Breoghania sp. L-A4: one gene and its partner. Each later gene encodes a partner of the first gene's protein in a complex. Links are inferred from orthologs where the notes say so. Each region holds a gene or a part of one and is shown on either strand. Other genes may lie near its edges. The genes, in order: ccmB and ccmE.

Region 1 (9,168 bases):
TGCCCCTGATGCCGTTCGCCTATTTTATAAGCAATGTGCCTATAAATATTGCAGTGAATCGAGGGCGCGGCCGGAGTCGATCGGGCAAAACGCCAAAAAATCGCGCAAAGGACCGGTCTTTCTCTAGGCATCTGATTAGTTGGCATGCAGTTTGAATGCAATGACCTCAAATCCGACCGCACAAGCGGTCATCCTGCACAATTTGGGGGCAACTGGAATGACTGATTCATTCGCGGGGGGCGACGTTTTCTTCGTCCTCCTCGGCGCCATACTGGTGTTCGCCATGCACGGCGGCTTCGCGTTTCTCGAAGTCGGCACCGTGCGCCACAAGAACCAGGTCAACGCGCTGGTCAAGATCCTCGTCGATTTCGCTCTGTCCACGCTCGCCTATTTCTTCGTCGGCTACGCGGTTGCCTACGGCACCACGTTCTTTGTCAACGCGGCCGTCCTGTCCGGCACCGTGGCGGGCGGAGCCTTCGAGCCGCAGGGCCTGTCGCTGGTCAAGTTCTTCTTCCTGGCGACCTTTGCCGCCGCCATTCCGGCGATCATCTCCGGCGGCATCGCGGAGCGCATGAAGTTCCTGCCCCAATGCCTGGCGACGGTGGTGCTGGTGGCGCTGGTCTACCCGCTGTTCGAGGGCGTGGTCTGGGGCGGCAATTTCGGCATCCAGGGCTGGCTCGAGGCGACATTCGGCGCGCCGTTCCATGATTTCGCGGGCTCGGTCGTGGTGCACGCGGTCGGCGGTTGGATCGCCCTGGGCGCCGTGCTGCTGCTGGGGCCGCGCATCGGGCGCTACACGAAGGACGGCCGCTCCGTCGGCATTCCGCCGTCCAACATCCCGTGGCTGGCCATGGGGTCGTGGATGCTCTGCGTGGGCTGGTTCGGCTTCAACGTGATGAGCGCGCAATCGCTGCAGGCGGTCACCGGACTCGTGGCGATGAACTCGCTGATGGCCATGGCCGGCGGCATTCTTGCCGCCCTGCTGGTCGGGCGCAACGACCCGGGCTTCGTGCACAACGGCGCGCTGGCCGGCCTCGTCGCCGTCTGCGCGGGTTCCGACATCATGCACCCGATCGGATCGCTGGCCGTCGGCGCGGTCGCCGGCGCGGTATTTGTGAAGGGTTTCATCACCTGCCAGGAGAAGCTGAAGATCGACGACGTGCTCGGTGTCTGGGCGCTGCACGGCATCTGCGGCGCCTGGGGCGGCATCGCGGCCGGCATCTTCGGTCTCACGGCGCTGGGCGGTCTTGGCGGGGTGACGTTCGCCAGCCAGCTCGCGGGCACGCTCGGCGGCGTGGCCTATGCGTTCGCGGCGGGGTTCGTCGTCTACGGCCTGCTGAAATCGGCGACCGGCATCCGCCTCTCCGCCGCCGACGAGCACCAGGGCGCGGATTTGGCGATCCACAAGATCAGCGCCAATCCGGAATACGACGTCACCGGCCGCTGACCACAGCGGTCCGGGACAGACGCACAACGCCCGGCGGAGGACTCCGCCGGGCGTTGTGTTTGAGCAAGAACGTCAGCGGCAGAGCCGCCGGCGGTCACATCGAGGCGCCATGCAGATAGGCCGCGCCGATGATCGGACCGGGGCGGCCGTTGTCTTCCACCTGCACCAGCACGGCGCAGCCGTCGGCGCCCGACTTGAGGATCTCGGATTTCGGCAGCTCGATCACCGCCGCCTTGCGCTTCCACATGCCCACGACTTGCATCGTGCGCACCACATTGTGATAGGTGATCGTCCGGCCGCGGTTCTCGCCGCGCTTGATCACGACGTCCTTGGCGCGGTCGAAGAGCACCAGCCACACGGTCGCCATGGCGGCATCGGTGGCATCGCCCGCCGCGCCAATATCCACGGCCAGCGAATCGGCGGTCATGTGGGCGCCCACGCGGACCGGCAGCCCGCCGCCGATCCGGATCGCCGTGTGGATGCCGTTTGCGTTGCTGCCCACCACGTGGCGGCGGCCGTTGACAACCACCTGCGGCGTGTAGACGGCCCGGTCGCCCCGGGTCTCGGCGTAGGCGCGCTGGCGGGCGCTGTTGTCGGAGCTGGCCAGGGTGTCCTTCCAGCCGAGATAATCCCAGTAGTCGACCGGCAGCGACAGAACCACATAGTCGTCATTCTCGCTGAGGTCGCCGATCAGCCGGTCGGCCGGCGGACACGACGAGCACCCCTGGCTTGTGAACAGCTCGATCACGGCTTTCGGAGCCTCATGCGAGGCGGTGTCGGAACCGGCCGCGGCGGGGTGGCAAGCGAACGCCAGACCAAGCGTTGCCGCGATCATGCGGACTGTCGTCAACGCCATGTCGTTTCTCGTTTTCTGTCTGATTCCCGGTGCGGGAGCCCATTTTTTTGAACACGGGCGCACTTCAGTGAGCGGGACGATAGTATCGGCCCCGATCAATGAAAAGTCACGTTGGGGTGACAGAGTTAATTGGTGTTTTTACGAAGGGTAGCGCCGTTCCGGCGGCACGCCGTCTATGGCGTCGCGGCGAGAACCTTTTCGAGCTGCGGCAGGAACACGCTGCGATAGGACTGCGGCGACAGCGGGCCGATGAACTTGTAGCGAATGCGGCCGTCCGCGCCGATGATGAACGTTTCCGGCACGCCGTACACGCCCCAGTCGATGGCCGCGCGGCCGTTCTCGTCGACGCCGACGCGCTCGTACGGATTGCCCAGCGAGCCGAGAAAGCGGCGCGCGTTCGGCCCCTTGTCCTTGTAGTTGATGCCGGTCAGGGCGATCCGGTCGTCGCGGGCCAGATCCATCAACAGCGGATGCTCGGCGCGGCAGGGCGCGCACCACGAGGCGAAGATGTTGACGACCGATACCCGGCCCTTCAGGTCGGCCGACGCAAGCCCGGGGACGGGCGCGCCGTCCCGCTCGAGCCCGTCGAGCGCCGGCAGAACGAACTCCGGCACGCTCTTGTCGATCAGCGCGGAGGGGATCGCGCTGGTATCCTTGCCGGAGCGCAACTGCACGAAAAACAGCACGGCGAGCAGGCCGAAGACGACAAGCGGCAGCAGCACCAGGACCGGAATCTTCCTGCGCGGAGGCGATGTCTTGTCCGTGGTGTCAGTCATGCTGTTCGTTCTCCGGCGGTCTGGTCTGCGGCAGCCTGCTCCCGTGCGGCCTTGCCGCGCGAGCGCCGTGTGATGCCGCGTGCCTCCAGATCGGAAAGTGCCCGTTTCTGCCGCCGCTGATCGGCGAGCACCCACACGATGACGCCGAGCACCACTGCCAGCGAGATGGCATAGGACGCAAGAATATAGGCGGAATGGGGGCCGAGCGCGGTCATGCGTATGCTCCGGTCATTGCGCGGGCGTCGCGTCGGCCGGCGCCATTGTCGACACGCCCGTCGACGCCGAGGCCTCACGCATCCGCAGCGCGCGGATCCGGCGGCGCAGGATTTCGTTGCGCATGGCCATCAGATGCAGCGTCAGAAACAGCAGCGTAAAGGCCAGCGTCATTACCAGCAGCGGCACCAGGATCGACGGATGCACCGTCGGGCCATCGATCCGCATGACCGACGCCGGCTGGTGCAGCGTGTTCCACCATTCCACCGAGAACTTGATGATCGGGATGTTGATGAAGCCCACCAGAATCAGGATCGCCGCCGCCTTGCCGGCGCGGATCGGATCTTCGATGGTGCGCCACAGGGCGATCAGGCCCAGGTACATGATGAACAGCACCAGCACGGAGGTCAGCCGCGCGTCCCACACCCACCAGGTGCCCCACATGGGCTTGCCCCATAGCGAGCCGGTGACCAGCGACAGGAAGGTGAAGGCCGCGCCGAGCGGCGCCGCCGCCTTGGCGGAGACGTCGGCCAGCGGATGCTTCCAGACCAGCGTCCCGATCGCCGAGGCGGCCATCAGCGAGTAACAGAACATGCCGAGCCAGGCGAAGGGCACGTGAATGAACATGATCTTCACCGTGGCGCCCTGCTGATAGTCGTCGGGCGCCACGAAAAAGGTCAGGTAGAGGCCCACCGCGAAGGCGGCCACGGTCATGCCCGCGAGCCACGGAACAATCCGGTTCGCCAGCGCCAAAAAACGGGTCGGGTTTGCCAAGTCGATGAGTGCCATGGAACCGTTCTAAACCGGGAACGCGGCCGCATCAATGCGGCGATCCGCGCAGCCCATCGCTCGCCCCGTCAATCGGACGAGAACCTGAGTGCCGCGGCCGCCGCAAGCGGTCCGATCACCGCCGATATGAGGGTTAGCGCGCAGAGGATCAAGAAGGGCGTGCGGAACGGGACGGAGATGGAAATCGCCGCGGTCGCGGCACTCACGCCGAAGATCAGCACGGGAATCGTCAGCGGCAGCACCAGGATCGCCAGCAGCAGCCCGCCACGCCGCAGACTGACGGTCAGCGCCGCGCCGATGCCGCCGATCAGCGTCAGCGCCGGGGTGCCCACGAAAAGCGTTGCGGTGACCGCCGCGATGGCCATTGGCTCGAGATTGAGAAACACCGCCAGCAAGGGCGCGGCGATGACCAGCGGCAGCCCCGTGGCGGTCCAGTGCGCCAGGCATTTGACCAGCACCACCAGCTCCAGCGGCTGGCCGGACATCAGCAAAAGATCGAGCGAGCCGTCGTCGCGGTCAGCCTGAAACAGCCGGTCAAGCCCCAGCAGCGTCGCCAGCAGGGCGCCGATCCACAAAATCGCCGGGCCGATTCGCGCCAGCAGATTGAGGTCGGGGCCGATGCCGAAGGGGACCACCGTGATCACGCACAGAAAGAACAGCACGCCCATGAGGGCGCTGCCGCCGACGCGCACGGCGAGCTGCATTTCGCGCACGAACAGGCTCAGCATCGGTGAGCGCGTCGCCGGTGACGAAACGGGCGGCACGCTCATGCGAAGGCCTCCTCGTCCGCGGGGTCGTCGCCGCCCGCTCCCGGTTGCATCCAGAGCGCCCGGGCGCCGTCGAGCGGCAGATCCGCGTGGGTGGCGGCAATGATCAGCCCGCCCGAGGCCAGGTGCTCCTGCATGATTGTGATCAACGCCTGTTCGGAGGCCGCGTCGAGCGCCGATGTCGGCTCGTCGAGCAGCCAGACGGGGCGATGAGAGACCAGAAGCCGCGACAGCGACAGCCGCCGGCGCTGGCCCGCGGACAGATAGGCGGCGGGCAGATGGGCGATGTCGGCCAGCCCGACGCGATCCAGCGCCTGATCGACCGTGACAGAGGGATGGCCGTGAAAATCGCGCCAGAAGCCGAGATTCTCGGCCACCGTCATCGGCGTCTTGAGCGCATCGGAATGGCCGAAATAGTGGCAGCGCGCGCCGATACCCTCGGCCGCCTCTTCCTCACCGGTCCGTTCGATGCGGATCGTTCCTTCCGCCGCAGGCACCAGCCCGGCGATGGTGCGCAGCAGACTGGACTTGCCCACGCCATTGGGCCCGCGCACCAGCAAGGCTTCGCCGGCGAGGACCGAAAACGACAGCTCCGCGAAGACCTGCCGTCCACCACGGTCCACGGCGAGTCGGTCGGCAACCAGCTTGAGCATGTTTCTCCCGCGCGATGACACCGGCCAAGCGGCCGCCGGTGAGGGCGATTCAGACACTTGCGCGGCACATTGGCCCGCACCACTCCGGCCCGCAACGCGGGCGTGCGTCACCATGCCCGCGCCCGCGCATTCGTCAAGGGGCGGGACTTGAACGCACCTGAATTCAGGGGCGAATCACGTTGGGCACGCCATCGACGCCCATGAAGATCGCCAGAATCCGCGTCGGCACGTCGCCGGTGGCCTTGCCGTTGTGCCACGTGTGGATGGCTTCCATGAAGGCGTCGCCGGCCTTGTAGACCTTGGTGATCTCCGTGCCGCCGGTCTCGTAGGTCAGCGTCACCTCGCCTTCCATGATGTAGCCATAGGTCGGCACCGGATGCATGTGGCGCCCGGTCGCCTCGCCGGGCTTCATGGTGACGATCAGCGACGACATCTTCAGCGGACCAGACGGATAATGCAGAAGCTGGCCGATGTTCGTCTTGTCGCCTTCCAGAAGATCGATGACCCGTTTGTACTCGGCGCCGGCCGTTCCGGCGGTGTCCTTGGCGTCCTTGGCGGCGACCGGGACGGCGAAGCCCATGGCAAGGATGAGAGACAGAGCGGCGGCGCGACGATGCAGTCTCATGAAAGCGTTCCCGAATCTTTGGACAATCATCCCCGCTTCATGCCCGAGAAAAGTTAAATATCGCTCGTTTTCCGGGCAATTTCGACAAAATCGGCCATTCGCCTTTCGTCACTCTGGAATGGCTCCAAAAAATTCGCTATAGGGCGGCAACTTCCGCCGGCGACCGGATGACACCGCCCAACGGGCTGCCCCTTCCGCGGCTTGCCGGCGCATCCGGCCCGGCGCGCAACGGGCCGTCAATGATTTCCGGTTATGTCGGCATCCTTGCCGGCCCGTCCTGTGGATCGATTATGGCTGAATTTCCCCATTCAGACAAAGCGACCCATGGGCTCCATTGGCGAACCAGCTGATCTTGTGTACAATGGTGTACGATTTTACAGGATCAAGCCGCCAGGCAGATAAATCTCGTGTGGCGCTCCGCCGGTGGACGGGGGCCGCGCACGAACGTTAAAGGGATCGCCAGCCGTGACGACACAATCGCTCGACAGCTTCAAATGCCGCAAGACCCTGCAGGTCGGTGACAAGAGCTACACCTATTTCTCGCTGCCCGACGCGGAGAAGAACGGCCTGGAGGGGATCTCCCGGCTTCCGTTCTCCCTGAAGGTGCTGCTGGAGAACCTGCTGCGCTTCGAGGACGACCGCACGGTCAAGGCGGACGACATCCGCGCCGTCGCCACGTGGCTGGTGACGCGCAAGTCGACCCAGGAGATCGCCTACCGCCCGGCGCGCGTGCTGATGCAGGACTTCACCGGCGTTCCCGCCGTGGTCGATCTCGCCGCGATGCGCGACGCGGCCGTGAAGCTCGGCGGCGACCCCAAGAAGGTCAACCCGCTGGTGCCGGTTGATCTGGTCATCGATCACTCGGTGATGATCGACTATTTCGGCACGCCGGACGCCTTCAGGAAAAACGTCGAGATGGAATACAAGCGCAACGGCGAGCGCTACGAGTTCCTGCGCTGGGGCCAGTCGGCGTTTGACAACTTCCGTGCCGTGCCGCCGGGAACCGGCATCTGCCATCAGGTGAACCTGGAATACCTGGCGCAGACCGTCTGGACCAAGGAAGAGAACGGCGAGACCATCGCCTATCCGGACACGCTGGTGGGCACCGATTCGCACACCACCATGGTCAACGGCCTGGCCGTTCTGGGCTGGGGCGTGGGTGGCATCGAGGCCGAGGCTGCGATGCTCGGCCAGCCGATCTCCATGATGATCCCGGAAGTCGTCGGCTTCCGCCTTGACGGCAAGCTCAACGAAGGCATCACCGCCACCGATCTGGTGCTGCGGGTGGTGGAAATGCTGCGCGCCAAGGGCGTGGTCGGCAAGTTCGTCGAGTTCTACGGCCCAGGCCTGGACAACCTGTCCATCGAGGACGCGGCGACCATCGCCAACATGGCGCCGGAATACGGCGCGACCTGCGGCTTCTTCCCTGTCGACAACGAAACGATCGGTTATCTGAAATCCACCGGCCGCGACGCCGACCGGGTGGCGCTGGTGGAAGCCTATGCCAAGGCGCAGGGCATGTTCCGCACCTCGGACGCAGCCGATCCGGTGTTCACTGAAACGCTGGGCCTCGACATTTCCACCGTGGTGCCGTCGATCTCCGGGCCGAAGCGCCCGCAGGACCGCATCAGCCTGTCGGACGCCGCCACCGGCTTCGTCAAGACCATGACCGACGAGTTCAACAAGGCGGCCGATGTCACCAAGCGCGTTCCCGTCAAGGGCCGCGACCATGATCTGGGCAACGGCGACGTTGTGATCGCCGCCATCACGTCCTGCACCAACACCTCCAATCCCTCCGTGCTGATCGGCGCGGGCCTCGTGGCGCGCAACGCGCTCGCCAAGGGCCTGAAGGTCAAGCCGTGGGTGAAGACCTCGCTGGCGCCCGGCTCGCAGGTGGTCACCGACTATCTCGAGAAGGCCGGCTTGCAGGGCGATCTCGACGCGCTCGGCTTCTCGCTCGCCGGCTACGGCTGCACCACCTGCATCGGCAACTCCGGCCCGCTGCCGGAGGAAATCTCCGAGGCCATCGCCGAGCACGACCTGATCGCCTGCTCGGTGCTCTCGGGCAACCGCAACTTTGAGGGCCGCGTCAATCCGGACGTGCGCGCCAACTACCTGGCCTCGCCGCCGCTGGTTGTCGCCTACGCCATCGCCGGCAACCTGAACGTCGACATCACCACGGAGTCGCTGGGCGACGACAAGGACGGCAACCCGGTGTACCTCAAGGACATCTGGCCGACGACGCAGGAAATCACCGACCTGATCCGCACCTCGATCAACGAGGGCATGTTCCGCGAGCGCTATTCCGACGTCTTCAAGGGCGACGAGCACTGGCAGGCCATCAAGGTCGAGGGCGGCATGACCTACGACTGGCCGCCGACCTCCACCTACGTCCAGAACCCGCCCTACTTCGAGGGCATGACCATGGAGCCCAAGCCGCTTGAGGACATCGAGAACGCTGCGGTTCTGAGCATCTTCCTCGACTCCATCACCACCGACCACATTTCTCCGGCCGGCAACATCAAGGCGGAAGGTCCCGCGGGCAACTACCTGCGCGAGCATCAGGTGCGCCCCGTCGACTTCAACTCCTACGGCGCGCGCCGCGGCAACCACCAGGTGATGATGCGCGGCACGTTTGCCAACATCCGCATCAAGAACCAGATGGTCCCGGGCGTCGAAGGCGGCGTCACCGTGAAGGACGGCGAGCAGAAGTGGATCTACGACGCGGCGATGGAATACAAGGAGGCCGGCCAGCCTCTGGTGATCTTCGCCGGCAAGGAATACGGCTCCGGCTCCTCGCGTGACTGGGCCGCCAAGGGCACCGTGCTGCTCGGCGTGCGGGCCGTCATCGCCCAGTCCTTCGAGCGCATCCACCGCTCCAACCTGGTCGGCATGGGCGTGCTGCCGCTCACCTTTAAGGAAGGCGAGAGCTGGCAGAGCCACGGCATCACCGGCAAGGAAAAGGTCTCCGTCAAGGGCATCAAAGACATCACCCCGCGCCAGATGATGGACATCGAGGTCGAATACGAGGACGGCACCAAA
Region 2 (11,966 bases), 1.4 Mb from region 1 along the record:
GGCCTCACCGCCGGCTTCAACGATGACGTCGCCCTGGCGCAGGCCCTTGCGGCCGGCCGGGCCATCGGGGTCGATGTCGGCAATCACCACACCGTCCTGGTCCAGGCCCGCCTCACGGGCATTGGCCAGTTCCAGACCCAGCGCGTCGAGCGAGGCCGTCTTCTCCGGGCTCACGTCGTCCGCGGAGACCGCGGCCTGCTGACCGGGAAGCGTGCCGAGTTCGACGGTGACGTCCTTCTCCGCGCCGTCGCGCCACACCGTGACGTCGACAGAGGAGCCAGGCGCATAGCTGGCGATCATCCGGGCGAGTTGGCGCGGACCCTTCACCGTCTTGCCGTCGACCGCGACGATCGCGTCGCCGGTCTCGATGCCGGCCGCCTTGGCGGGACCGTCGGCGGGAGTGTCGGCGACCAGCGCGCCGCGTGCGTCCTCAAGGCCCAGACCGTCGGCGATGTCACGCGACACCGGCTGGATCTGCACGCCAAGCCATCCGCGCACCACCTGACCGTCGTCCTTCAGATCGGCGACGATCTGCTTGGCGGTATCAGCCGGAATGGCAAACGCGATGCCGACGTTGCCGCCCGACGGCGAGAAGATCGCCGCGTTGATGCCGATGACCTCGCCCTTGGTGTTGAAGGCGGGTCCGCCCGAGTTGCCCCGGTTCACCGGCGCATCGATCTGGATGAAATCGTCGTAAGGGCCCGCGCCGATGTCACGGCCGCGCGCCGAGACGATGCCGGCGGTGACCGAGCCGCCGAGACCGAAGGGATTGCCCACGGCGACGACCCACTGGCCGACCTGCGGCGCCTCGGGGGCGAATTCGACGTAGGTGAAGTCCTGGTCGCCGTTCTCAACCTTCAAGAGCGCCAGATCCGTGCGCTCGTCGGCGCCGATCAGCTTGGCGTCGAGTTCCCGGCCGTCGTCCATGACCACGGTGAAGCTGCTGCCGCGCTCGACAACATGCTGGTTGGTCACGATGTAGCCGTCGGCGGAAATGAAGAAGCCGGAACCCTGCGACATGCCGAAGCGGCGCGGATGGCGGCGCTCGCCGCGCTCTTTGCCACCACGCTCATCGCGCCAGAAGCGGCGGAACGGATGGTCCTTGGGAAGGTCCTCGAAGAACTCCGGCGGAGTGCCGAAGCCGAAGCGGCGCTCGTGACGTTCGCCACGGCGGTCGTCATCGCGCTTGCCACGGTGCTCGCCACGTCGACCGTCGCGGCGGCCGTCGCGCGGGCCGTCGATCTCGCCGGTCACCTTGACGCTGACCACCGCCGGCTGCACGGCTTTGACGACGGCTGTGAAATCGGCCGGGGCCTGGGCGTCGACGCGCACCGGAGCGGCGAGGGCGAACTGGCCGGACGGCACAAGCGTCTGCGCGGTCAGAACGCCGGTCACCGCGATCGCCAGCGCACCGGCCATCAGCCGCGTGCGGTTGCGGCGCAGAACGCCGGTGACTGTGCGCGGTGCCTGATTGGGTGTCTTCTCGGGGAAGAATGGCTCATGGGGGTAACTCCGTTTCGAAGGTCAGATCTCGCGGACCGGGTGTTGCGGGGAGAACACCGCGATCCTTGAGACGCACTCTGACGGAGCGAGCCTTACAGCTCTCTGTCGGGGGATTACAAGTTGGTAAGGTTGGGAGAATGCAGCCGCGCTTGGTCCATCAGAGACAGGGATTGGACACAGGCAGCTTGGGTGATGCGAAGAGTTCGTCAAACCGCTCCTTTTCGAGCAGGCCGGGTACCATCATCCGGACATTCTCTAGCTTCGAACATGACCTGCCGCGTTGCACCACCTTCGCGACAGCGGCTTCGTAGGCTTCGCTCGCCTTGTTCGCGGCGGCCGGCGGAAAGGCACTTTTCGCATAGAATCCAAGAAGGCGCGAGCGCTGGTCGGCAAAGGCGCGAGCCTCCTCCTTGCTCATCAAACTTGGACAAATACGCGCTGCTGCATCGATCTCGACGAAAAAATAGGTCAAGCACCCGATGGCGTCGGTCGGATCTGTACCAACATATCCCTTGTTGGTATGCCGCACCGTGATCCCGCTCGGTAAAACCAGCGTTTCAACTCCGTCGGAAGAGACTGTGACACGGTCGGCGTGGCGCTCGAAAAGCGCCGGATAATCGACCAGCCCGAGCGGATCAGCAAATGCGGAAGAAGTCGTAGCGACCAGCACGAGAAGAAAACCGGTCGCGAGGCAAGAGCACGCCTTGGCGAGAATTCGCAATCCCATGGCACACCCTCTCCTCCTCATGATGCCCCCTACCCCTCCATCACGCGCTTGAGCTCCGCCTGTTCCGCCTCGCTGAGCGGTTCCACGCCCGCGCTGCGGGCCGCGGCCTTGTTGCGGCTCGCGCGGAAGACCAGAAAACCGCCCAGCAGCAGCGCCAGCGGCGCGCCGAGCCACAGGGCCAGGGTGTGCAGGGCGAAGCGGGGTTTGAGCAGCACGAATTCGCCGTAGCGGTCGACCAGATAGTCGATGACCTCGCCGTCGCTGTCGCCTTCCTTCAGGCGCTCGCGCACCAGGATGCGCAGGTCGCGGGCCAGCGGCGCGTCGCTGTCGTCGATCGACTGGTTCTGGCACACCATGCAGCGCAGCTCCTTCGACAACGCGCGGGCCCGGTGCTCCAGCACCGGATCGCTGAGCACCTCGTCGGGCTGCACCGCAAGCGCCGGACCGGCGCACAGGAGCGTCATGGCGCCGGCAGTTGCCAGCGTCAGAACCAGGGCCACCGTGAAGGTGGAAAGCGCCCGGCGCATCGCGTAATCCCTCATCTCGCGCCCCTACTCCGCCGCGACAGGGGCCGCGCGGCGCGCGGGCCTGGGCGCGCCGACGCGCAAGCGGCGATCTGATAACGACACCAGTCCGCCGAACACCATGATTATCGAGCCGAGCCAGATCAGCGTCACCAGCGGCTTGTCGTAGCCGCGCACGGTGATGCCGCCGCCATCCTGCACGTCGCCCAGCGACACATAGAGCTGGTTCAGGCCGAACGTCTTGATATCGGCCTCGGTCGTCGGCATCTGGCGGGCGGGGTAGAAGCGTTTCGTCGGCTTCATCTCCGCCACCACCACGCCGCCGCGGCGCACGGTGAACTGGGCGACATCCTCACGGAAATTCGCGCCCCGCGCCGGCGTCAATCCCTCGAACGTCGCCTCGTATTTGCCGATCGTCACGCTCCCGCCGGGCTTGACCACCTCGATGGTCTCGCTCTGCCAGGCGGTGACCGCCACCATGCCGAGCACCGACACGCCGACGCCGAAGTGGGCGATCGCTGTGCCCCAGACCGAGCGCGGCAGGCCGATGGCGCGGCGCAGCGACTGGCCCGGAGGCAGCGAGAACAGCTTCGTGCGCACCGCAAGCTCGCTCATCGAGCCGACCATGACCCACACGGCGGCGCCCACGCCCAGCGGCGCCAGCACCCCGGCCTCGCCGTTCAGCCAGGCGGCGAATACCGCCACCAGGATCGCAAGCCCGAGAACCGCCAACAGCCGCTGCGAGGCGGCCAGCAGATCGCCGCGCTTCCACGCCAGCAGGGGGCCGAAGGGTATCGCCACCATCAGCGGCGCGACCAGCGGAATGAAAGTCAGGTTGAAGAACGGCGCGCCGACGGAAATCTTCTCGCCGGTGATGGCGTCCAGCGCCAAGGGGTACAGCGTGCCGACGAAGACGGCGGCGCAGGCGGCGGTGAGGAACAGGTTGTTGAAGATCAGCGCGCCCTCGCGCGAGATCGGCGCGAACAGCCCGCCCTGCTTGAGCAGCGGCGCGCGCCAGGCGAACAGTGCCAGCGATCCGCCGATGAAGACGATCAGAATGCCGAGGATGAAGATGCCGCGCTCGGGATCGGTGGCGAATGTGTGCACCGAGGTCAGCACGCCCGAACGCACCAGAAAGGTGCCCAGCAACGACAGCGAGAAGGTCAGGATGGCCAGCAGTATGGTCCAGATCTTCAGCGCGTCGCGCTTCTCCATCACGATGGCGGAATGCAGCAGCGCGGTGCCCAGGATCCACGGCATGAACGAGGCGTTCTCCACCGGATCCCAGAACCAGAAGCCGCCCCAGCCGAGCTCGTAATAGGCCCAGTAGGAGCCCATGGAGATGCCCAGCGTCATGAACATCCACGCGACCAGCGTCCACGGCCGCATCCAGCGCGCCCAGGCGGCGTCGATGCGGCCTTCCAGCAGGGCTGCGGCGGCAAACGAGAAGGTGATCGAGAAGCCGACGTAGCCGAGGTAGAGCAACGGCGGATGGATCGCCAGGCCGATGTCCTGCAGCAGCGGATTGAGGTCGTTGCCCTCCATCGGCGCCGGGTTCAGGCGCAGGAACGGATTGGAGGTGAACAGGATGAACAGCAGGAAGGCCGAGGCCACCCAGGCCTGCACGCCCAGCACGTTGGCGCGCAGGGTTTCGGGCATGTTGCGGCCGAAGGCGGCGACCAGCGCGCCGAACAGCGCCAGGATCAGCACCCACAGCAGCATCGAGCCCTCGTGGTTGCCCCAGACGCCCGAGATCTTGTAAATCAAGGGCTTGGCGGAATGCGAGTTCTGCCAGACGTTGAGGAGCGAGAAGTCGGACTGCAAGTAGGCCATCGTCAGCGCGGCGAAGGACAGGCCGACGAACAGGAACTGCATGCCGGCCACCGGCGCCGCCACCGCCATCAGCCGCGCGTCGTGCCGGGCCGCGCCCCACACCGGAATCACCGATTGCACCAGCGCCATGACCAGCGCCAGCACCAGCGCGAAATGGCCGAGTTCGTTGATCATACCGGCTCTCCCCTTGCCGCGCGGTTCCTGCCCGCGCGCCGTTGTCAGCAACGGTCAATTGGTTTCCTTGCCCTGCCACACGCCTTTTTCCTTCAGCGCTTCGGCCACTTCCTTGGGCATGTAGTTCTCGTCGTGCTTGGCCAGCACGCTGTCGGCGCGAAAGGTGCCCTCCGGCGTCATCACCCCTTCGGTGACCACGCCCTGGCCCTCGCGAAACAGATCCGGCAGCACGCCCGTGTAGCGCACCGCCACGTCGTGCTCGGTGTCGGTCACGGCAAAGCTCACCGTGGTGCCCTCGCCGCGCACGACAGAGCCTTCCTTGACCAGCCCGCCCAGGCGGATGCGCTGGCCCGGCGCGATGTGCTTCTCCGCCACATCCGAGGGCGACTGGAAGAACACGATCTGGTCCTGCAGCGCCACGAGAATCAGGACGGCGGCCACGGCCAGCACCGCGCCGGCGGCGGCGATCAGCGACAGGCGGCGTTGTTTGCGGGTCATCGGCGGGCCTGCTCCTGCTTCAAACGGACGGTTGTTCCCGCCCCATGGCGGTCGACAGTGTGATGGTTCATGATTTCAGCCCCGCGTCGGCGGCCAGCTTGTCGAGCGTGGACAGAGCCTGCGCGTCTCCGGCCATCGCCGCCTGCGCCTTGGCCAGCGCGCCGCGGGCGGCAGGCTTGTCGCCCAGCACCACATAGGCGCGCACCAGCCGCGTCCATTCCTCCACCGAGCCGCCGTCGGCGCTCAGCCGCTCGTCGAGCCGCGCCACCATGCCGGTGATCATCTCCTGACGGTCACCTTGCGACATCTGCGAGGCCGCGGCGACATCCTCGCCGCTCGGGCCCGGCAACGCGCCGCCCTGCCTGTCGGGCGCCTGTATTGGGGGTTGGCCGGCGATCACGGGCGGTTCGACGCCGAGCTCGGCGAGTTCGGCCTGAGCGGCGGGCACCCAGGGCTCGGTTCCGTCGGCGCCGGACAACAGCGCCTGCCAGGCCTCGATCGCCTCCTCGCGGCGGCCTTCCTGGGCCAGCGCGATGGCGAGAAAGAAGCGAGGTTTCACGGCTTGCGGCTCCAGCGCCACCGCGCGGGTGAAGGCGTCGGCCGCATCCGCCGTGATCATGCCCTGATTGGCGACGACCAGCGCCTCGCCCAGATTGGTCTGCAGGCTCTGGCTTTCGCCCTCGATCCGGATGGCGTTGCGGTAGGCGCGCGCCGCATCATCCGGCCGGCCAAGACGCATGTAGACCGGCGCGACCACCGCCCAGCCGCGGCCGTCCTCGGGGTTGTCGGCCAGATGGCGTTCCACCCGCGCGACCATCACCTCGATATCGGGATTGTCGCTGCTTGCGGCGATGCGGTCAGCCAGCGGCTGGTCGGCCAGTTGCGGCGAGCCCGCCATCAGATAAAGACCCAACGCGCCAAGCGGCACCAGCACAATGGCAGCCGCGCTGGCGATCATGCGGCGCGGCCCCGCGTCATCGCCCTCGCGATGGCTTTCTTCCTCGGCCGCTTCCCGGCGCGAAGCCTGCAGCAGCCGCCGGGCGATTTCCGCGCGCGCGGCTTCCGCTTCCGCCGGCTCGATGACGCCGCGCGCCAGGTCGCGTTCAAGCTCGCCGAGCTGATCCTTGTAGATGGCGACGTCCTGCTGATGGTCGGGCGCCACGGAGCGGCCTCCGCGCGTCAACGGGATGAGCACCGCGAGCGCAGCGAGGACGGTGAGGAAGGCGAACAGAATCCAGATCATCATGGTGCGGCTTTAATAACGCGATTGGACGCGCCTCACATAAGTATCGACAGATCGGCGACATTGTGTCGCTGGGGCACCCAGGGGCCGCCCGACGGAAAGCCTCATCATGCGCCTGTTGAGAACCCCGCCCCGCGTGCTCGCCGCGGACACCATCGGGCAACCACAACCACCGGCGAGGACACCGGACAAGGGCGCGCGGTCCATGGGTAGCATGACCACCACCGGATCGGCACAAATTGTTTGGAATGAATATAAGGTACGCCCCCGCACGCCGCAATCAGCCAAGCTGACGCATGCCAACGGCTGAGACGTCGCGAACCGCGGTGGATCCGGGGGGCGGCGGGGTTCAGCCGCGCGCGCTTTTCCGCGGCGTATCGGCGAACAGACCGTCTTCGTCGGCGGTGGAGAGATCCTCCCCCTCGCACAGCTTGTCACGGCGCTCGCGCAGACGACGGGCGTAGTCGTCGCCGAAATAGATGGTGCAGAAATCGATCGAGGCGTTAAGCGCCGCCAGACAGGCCCGGCGGTGATCGCCAGTGGCTTCGCGCAGCTTGTCGGCCAGCGCGCGGCTGCCGATGTCGAGCACCTGCTCCACGCTCTGATGCAGCCGCCGCGCCAGTTCACTCACCGCCAGCGCCTCACCGGCGTTGCGCGCGACCAGCAGCAGGCGCAGAATCTGCGCCGCATCGTTGACCGCCGCCGTGTCCTGCACGAAACGGCCATCCTCATCGACCGGCGGGATCTGCATCGCGCGGCGCAACTCGGCGACTGCGCTGTTCAGCGTCTTTGTGACGAATGCCGCCATGTCGGCGCGGGACTTGGCCAGTTGCTCGCGCCATTCCGCCACATCGTCCACGCGTGTCTCGATGTTCAGGTCACGCACCAGATCACCGAAGCCGCGCACCGCATCGACCATGGCCGCGCCGCGCGAGGGATTGCCGCGCGCCTGCTGCGCCACAAGGGTCAGGCGCTGGGTCTCGGCCAGCAGAGCATCGACCAGCGGGCGGTAGGGCGACTTGTGGATCAGATTGGCCTTGCTGGAGCGCGCGGCGCGCGTGGCGAACGCCACCAGCCAGGCGGGGTCTTCCGCGCGGGCCAGCAGCAGGGCCGCCAGCCACCAGGCGCGGCGCGGGTCCTTGCCCACGAATTCCTTGGCCTGCGCAAGCAGGAGATCATCGGTGCGCAGATCCACCGCATCGAGCGTATCGGACAGCCCGTCGGCGAAGGCGGCGATCTCCTTCTGCTGATCGAGAATCGCGTGGACGTCCTCAAGCTCCGCGAGAATGTCGTCGCCGCCGACGCGATAGGCCACCTTCTGCTTCGCCAGCGTGTCGGCGGCCGCCTCGTCGAGCGTCTCGCGCATCGCCTTGAGCGCGATGGCGCGCAGGGCTTCGGAGGCCTTGTCCACGGCCTCTTCCTTGAAGTCGCGCTTGGCGAGTTCCTTCTGCAGGCGAATGATGGCGTCGGGCGCGATGTCGCGTTCCAGCCACAGCCAGATGGCGTCCAGCGAGGGCCGGTAGATCCGGCCCGGCGCCTTGGTGTCCAGCACTTCTGAAATCAGGAAAGGCCGCAGCGGCGCGAAAAAGGCGCGCTTGAGGAGACTGCGCCGGTGGGCGTCGGGCTCGCCGTCCGCTTCGGGCTTGCGGATCAGCGCGCGCGCCGCTTCCAGAATCACGTCGCTCTGGGGGTCGTCCACACCGTTCTCGCGGGCGGCTTCCAGCCCGCGCACGAGCATGGCCAGCGCCCTTCCGGACAGGCCTTCGAGGTAGGAACGGACTTTGAGCGCAATTAGGCTCCGGTCGACCATGAGGACGTCCCAGGCAAGGGGTTGGGGCACGCAATTAATCATTTCCCCTAGGGTGTCGGAAAAAGTTTAATCAAATCTTGCAGATGGAGGAGAAACTGGCGCATTGGCGCGGTTTCTTCCGCTACGGAACGGGACGGCGCCGCCAGCAGCCCGGCGCGCTGGCGGCGATCGGGCCCGAAAAATACGGGCCGCGCACAGCAAAACGGCGCGGCTGATGCCGCGCCGTGTCGTCGCAATAATATTCGTCGTCGAAACCGTCGCGGGCTAGCCCACGGGGCGCCATGTGCCATCGGGCTGGCGGCAGGCGGTGCCGCGCGCCACTTCCGGCTGGCCGTCGATATAGATCGTGTGCGTGTAATCGCGGCAGTCGGCGGAATTGATCCGGTAGGACGGGCCCGGGACCACGTTGCCGCGGCGGCCCGTGTCCGGGTTCTCCCAAGCTGACGGCTGACCGGAACGGTTGTACTCCAGAGCGCGGTATTGGGCATTGTAGGCGTATTCACGGTCACGCTCGTCAAGCGACCGGCCGATCTCGCTGCCGATCATCGAACCGATCACGGCGCCCGCTGCGGTTGCGGCCAGCTGCCCGCTGCCCGCGCCGAACTGCGCTCCGATCACGCCGCCGGCGACGGCGCCGGCCACCGTGCCGATGCCCTGCTTGGGGCCGGTGTCGGTGCAGGCCGCCATGCCAAGTCCGACGGACGCCACAACCGCAACTTTCAAAATCTGCATGTTCTCTTTGTCTCCCGCAGCCCGGGCCCTGAGACCCTGAGGCACATGTCAATATTCCCGTGATTCGGGAAATATCCGTGAGCTTCTCTCGCCCGCCAATTCAAACCAGGACCGGACAGTATTCCGTGTCGCTTCGGGTCCCACAGGTTTGTGGCCGAAGTTGGTCAAGAACTCGGGTTACAACGGTCAACCATCATGACCGGCATTGGTTCCCAAGAACTTTACACGCTTGCCGGGCCACATCACACCGCCGGCAGTTCGAGCCGCGCCGCAAGACCGCCCAGCGGCGTGTCCTCGAGCACGAAGCGGCCGCCATAAAGAGCCGCCAGATCGGCGACGATCGACAGACCAAGGCCGGATCCGGGGACTGTCTCATCCAGCCGGCGGCCGCGCTGCATCGCCTGTTCGCGTTGCGGCGCGGACAGGCCCGGCCCGTCGTCCTCGATGAGAATCGACAGCATCGGCCGGCGCACGTCCTGGTGCGGCGCCAGGGTGACCCGGACCCTCCCCTCGGCCCATTTGCAGGCATTGTCGATGAGGTTTCCCAGCAGTTCCTCGAAATCCTGGCGCTCGCCGCGAAAGCGCAGATCGGGCGGAGCGATGGCCTCGATGCTCAGGTTCCGGCCGCCATGGATCTTGCGCATGGTGCGCACCAGGGCGTCCACGACGGGGGCTGTTTCCGTGGCCACGCCGATGACCCGGCGCTGGGCGGCCATCCGGGCGCGTTCCAGATGATGCTCGATCTGCTGGCGCATCAACGCGGCCTGTTCCGCGAGCTTGCTGTTGCGGGCCTCGTCGCCGCCCGCGCCGCGCACCTCGTTGGTGATGACGCTCAGCGGCGTCTTCAGCGCATGCGCCAGATTGCCCACATGGGCGCGGGCGCGCTCGACGATGTCCCTGTTGGACGCGATCAGCCCGTTGAGCTCGACGGCCAGCGGCGCCAGTTCGCTCGGCAGGTCCTCGTCGATCTGCTCCGCCTCGCCGCGGCGAACGGCGGCGAACGACGCCTTGAGCCGGTTGAGCGGCTTCAGGCCGATGCGCACCTGCAGGAAGATTGCCGCCACGAGTCCCAGTCCGAAAATGCTCAGGGTCAGCGCCACCTGCCCCGCGAATGCCACGGTTTCCTGTGCCAGCGTCGTGGTCTCCCCCGCCACCGCGATGAGCCGCCTGCGGTCGGTTCCGAAATCGACCAGCCGCTGGCTGACACGCACCTCCTCGCGGGCGGGACCGCGCGCGTAGCCGCGCCACTCGGTTTCCGCCTCTCCGATCGGCGGCAGCACCAGCGCGTCGCCCACCAGCGACGGCGAGGCGAACAGGACGTCATTCGACGCATCCGGGTCGCGCACCGTCCAGTACCAGCCCGAAAGCGGCAGCCGGAAGCGCGCCTCGCCCGGCGGATCGGGTTCCGAGCCTTCCGCGTCGGCCACCGACAGCTCGCCGATCAGCGTGGTCATGTAGACGTTGATGCGTTCGTCAAACGCGCGTTCGCTGGCCGCGCTGTACAGCTCGACGAGAATGAACCCCGCGATCGCCAGCGCGACGACCGACCAGACGGCGGCAACCAGAATCAGCCTTAGGGAAAGCGAGCTACGGCGCATTGCCCGTCCCTGGGCCTGCTCCCGGGCCTGTGTCCGATGCCGCCTCGCCCGCCGGCGCGTCGGGATCGTTCAGCCGGTAGCCCAGCCCGCGCACGGTCTCGATCAGCTCCGCGCCCACCTTCTTGCGCAGCCGCCCGACGAACACCTCGATGGTGTTTGAATCGCGGTCAAAATCCTGATCATAGAGATGCTCGGTCAGCTCGGTGCGCGAGACCACCCGGTCACGGTGGTGCATCATGTAGGACAGCAGCCGGTATTCGTGCGAGGTCAGCTTGACGGGCGTGCCCGCGCGCGTGACCCGACCCGCACGCGTATCCAGCGCCACGTCGCCGCAAGTCATCTCGTTGGACGCATGACCGGCGGCCCGGCGCAACAGCGCGCGCAGCCGCGCCATCACTTCCTCGATGTGGAACGGTTTCGCCACATAGTCGTCGGCGCCCGCGTCGATGCCGGCCACCTTGTCCGACCAGCGGTCGCGCGCGGTGAGCAGCAGCACCGGCATGGTCCGGCCGTCCGCGCGCCATGTCTCCAGCACCGTCAGCCCGTCCATCTTCGGCAGGCCGATGTCCAGCACCACCGCGTCATAGGGCTCGGTGTCGCCGAGAAAGTGCCCCTCCTCGCCGTCATGCGCCGCATCCACCGCGTAGCCCGCGTCGCGCAGGGCCTCGACAAGCTGCCGGTTCAGGTCCTCATCGTCTTCCACTACCAGCAGCCGCACGCCGATCCCCTTGTATGATGATGTTTGTTCAATCCGCTCAGCGCAGCACCGCGCCGGAGCGCGCGTCCACGGTCACGCGCCGCACCTGGCTGCCCGAGAGCACAGAGAGCTGATAGACCAGCCGCCCGCCGCTCTGGCACAGGTCCGCGCGCACGATCTTGCCCTGAATGCCGGCACTGATCGCGCCGAGCGGCTGCGCCTGGCCGCTGGCCACCGCCTGGCGCGCCTCGCCGCCCGACAGGCACTGCGCCGCAGCCGTCCCCGTCAGCGCGAGCGACAGCGCCACCGCGTACGATACCTGCCGCAAGCGGCTGCCCAATGTGAAATGTTCCCGTGTCATGCCGCCTTGATAGCGCATTTTCGTTGAATGGGACATGAACGGATCGCGCTGTGCGGGGAGAAACGACCGCATGTCCGGCCCTGTTCCTCACCCCCTCCCCGCCTTCTTCTCCGAGCTGCGCTGCCAGACGTAGACGCCGAGCACGGACGCGCCAAAGCCGAGATACGTCGTGATGTAGCCGCCGGTCAGCCCCAGCGCGCCCACCGGGTTCTCCGCCCAGCCCACCGTATAGGCCAGCACCGCGCCGATGGCGGAATAGACCAGGC

Evidence for each region.
Region 2: the proteins of ccmB (region 1) and ccmE are in contact, whole or in part, in a solved structure (PDB 8CE8), measured with the Escherichia coli proteins. The link is inferred for Breoghania sp. L-A4 from one-to-one orthologs.

What each region holds. Positions count from the first base shown.
Region 1 is NZ_CP031841.1:223,267-232,434, forward strand. The notes cover bases 2,980-5,751. They hold ccmB (heme exporter protein CcmB), read right to left. Parts: upstream 4,810-5,751; coding sequence 4,150-4,809; downstream 2,980-4,149. Other genes in these bases: D1F64_RS01105 (DsbE family thiol:disulfide interchange protein), read right to left, coding at 2,980-3,079; ccmD (heme exporter protein CcmD), read right to left, coding at 3,076-3,294; D1F64_RS01115 (heme ABC transporter permease), read right to left, coding at 3,308-4,081; ccmA (heme ABC exporter ATP-binding protein CcmA), read right to left, coding at 4,848-5,501; D1F64_RS01130 (cupin domain-containing protein), read right to left, coding at 5,665-5,751. In the rest of the region: D1F64_RS22970 (hypothetical protein), read left to right, coding at 1-127; D1F64_RS01095 (ammonium transporter), read left to right, coding at 218-1,447; D1F64_RS01100 (DUF1223 domain-containing protein), read right to left, coding at 1,542-2,303; more of D1F64_RS01105, read right to left, coding at 2,477-2,979; more of D1F64_RS01130, read right to left, coding at 5,752-6,126; aconitate hydratase AcnA, read left to right, coding at 6,592-9,168. UniProt on the Escherichia coli protein: Required for the export of heme to the periplasm for the biogenesis of c-type cytochromes.
Region 2 is NZ_CP031841.1:1,662,194-1,674,159, reverse strand. What follows is about bases 3,538-6,339. They hold ccmE (cytochrome c maturation protein CcmE), read right to left. Parts: upstream 5,260-6,339; coding sequence 4,816-5,259; downstream 3,538-4,815. Other genes in these bases: ccmI (c-type cytochrome biogenesis protein CcmI), read right to left, coding at 5,327-6,339; D1F64_RS07800 (heme lyase CcmF/NrfE family subunit), read right to left, coding at 3,538-4,761. In the rest of the region: D1F64_RS07815 (Do family serine endopeptidase), read right to left, coding at 1-1,419; D1F64_RS07810 (hypothetical protein), read right to left, coding at 1,661-2,230; D1F64_RS07805 (cytochrome c-type biogenesis protein), read right to left, coding at 2,260-2,757; more of D1F64_RS07800, read right to left, coding at 2,782-3,537; more of ccmI, read right to left, coding at 6,340-6,505; D1F64_RS07785 (hypothetical protein), read right to left, coding at 6,852-8,342; D1F64_RS07780 (RT0821/Lpp0805 family surface protein), read right to left, coding at 8,577-9,044; D1F64_RS07775 (sensor histidine kinase), read right to left, coding at 9,287-10,642; D1F64_RS07770 (response regulator transcription factor), read right to left, coding at 10,632-11,360; D1F64_RS07765 (PepSY domain-containing protein), read right to left, coding at 11,398-11,667; D1F64_RS07760 (hypothetical protein), read right to left, coding at 11,788-11,966. UniProt on the Escherichia coli protein: Heme chaperone required for the biogenesis of c-type cytochromes. Transiently binds heme delivered by CcmC and transfers the heme to apo-cytochromes in a process facilitated by CcmF and CcmH.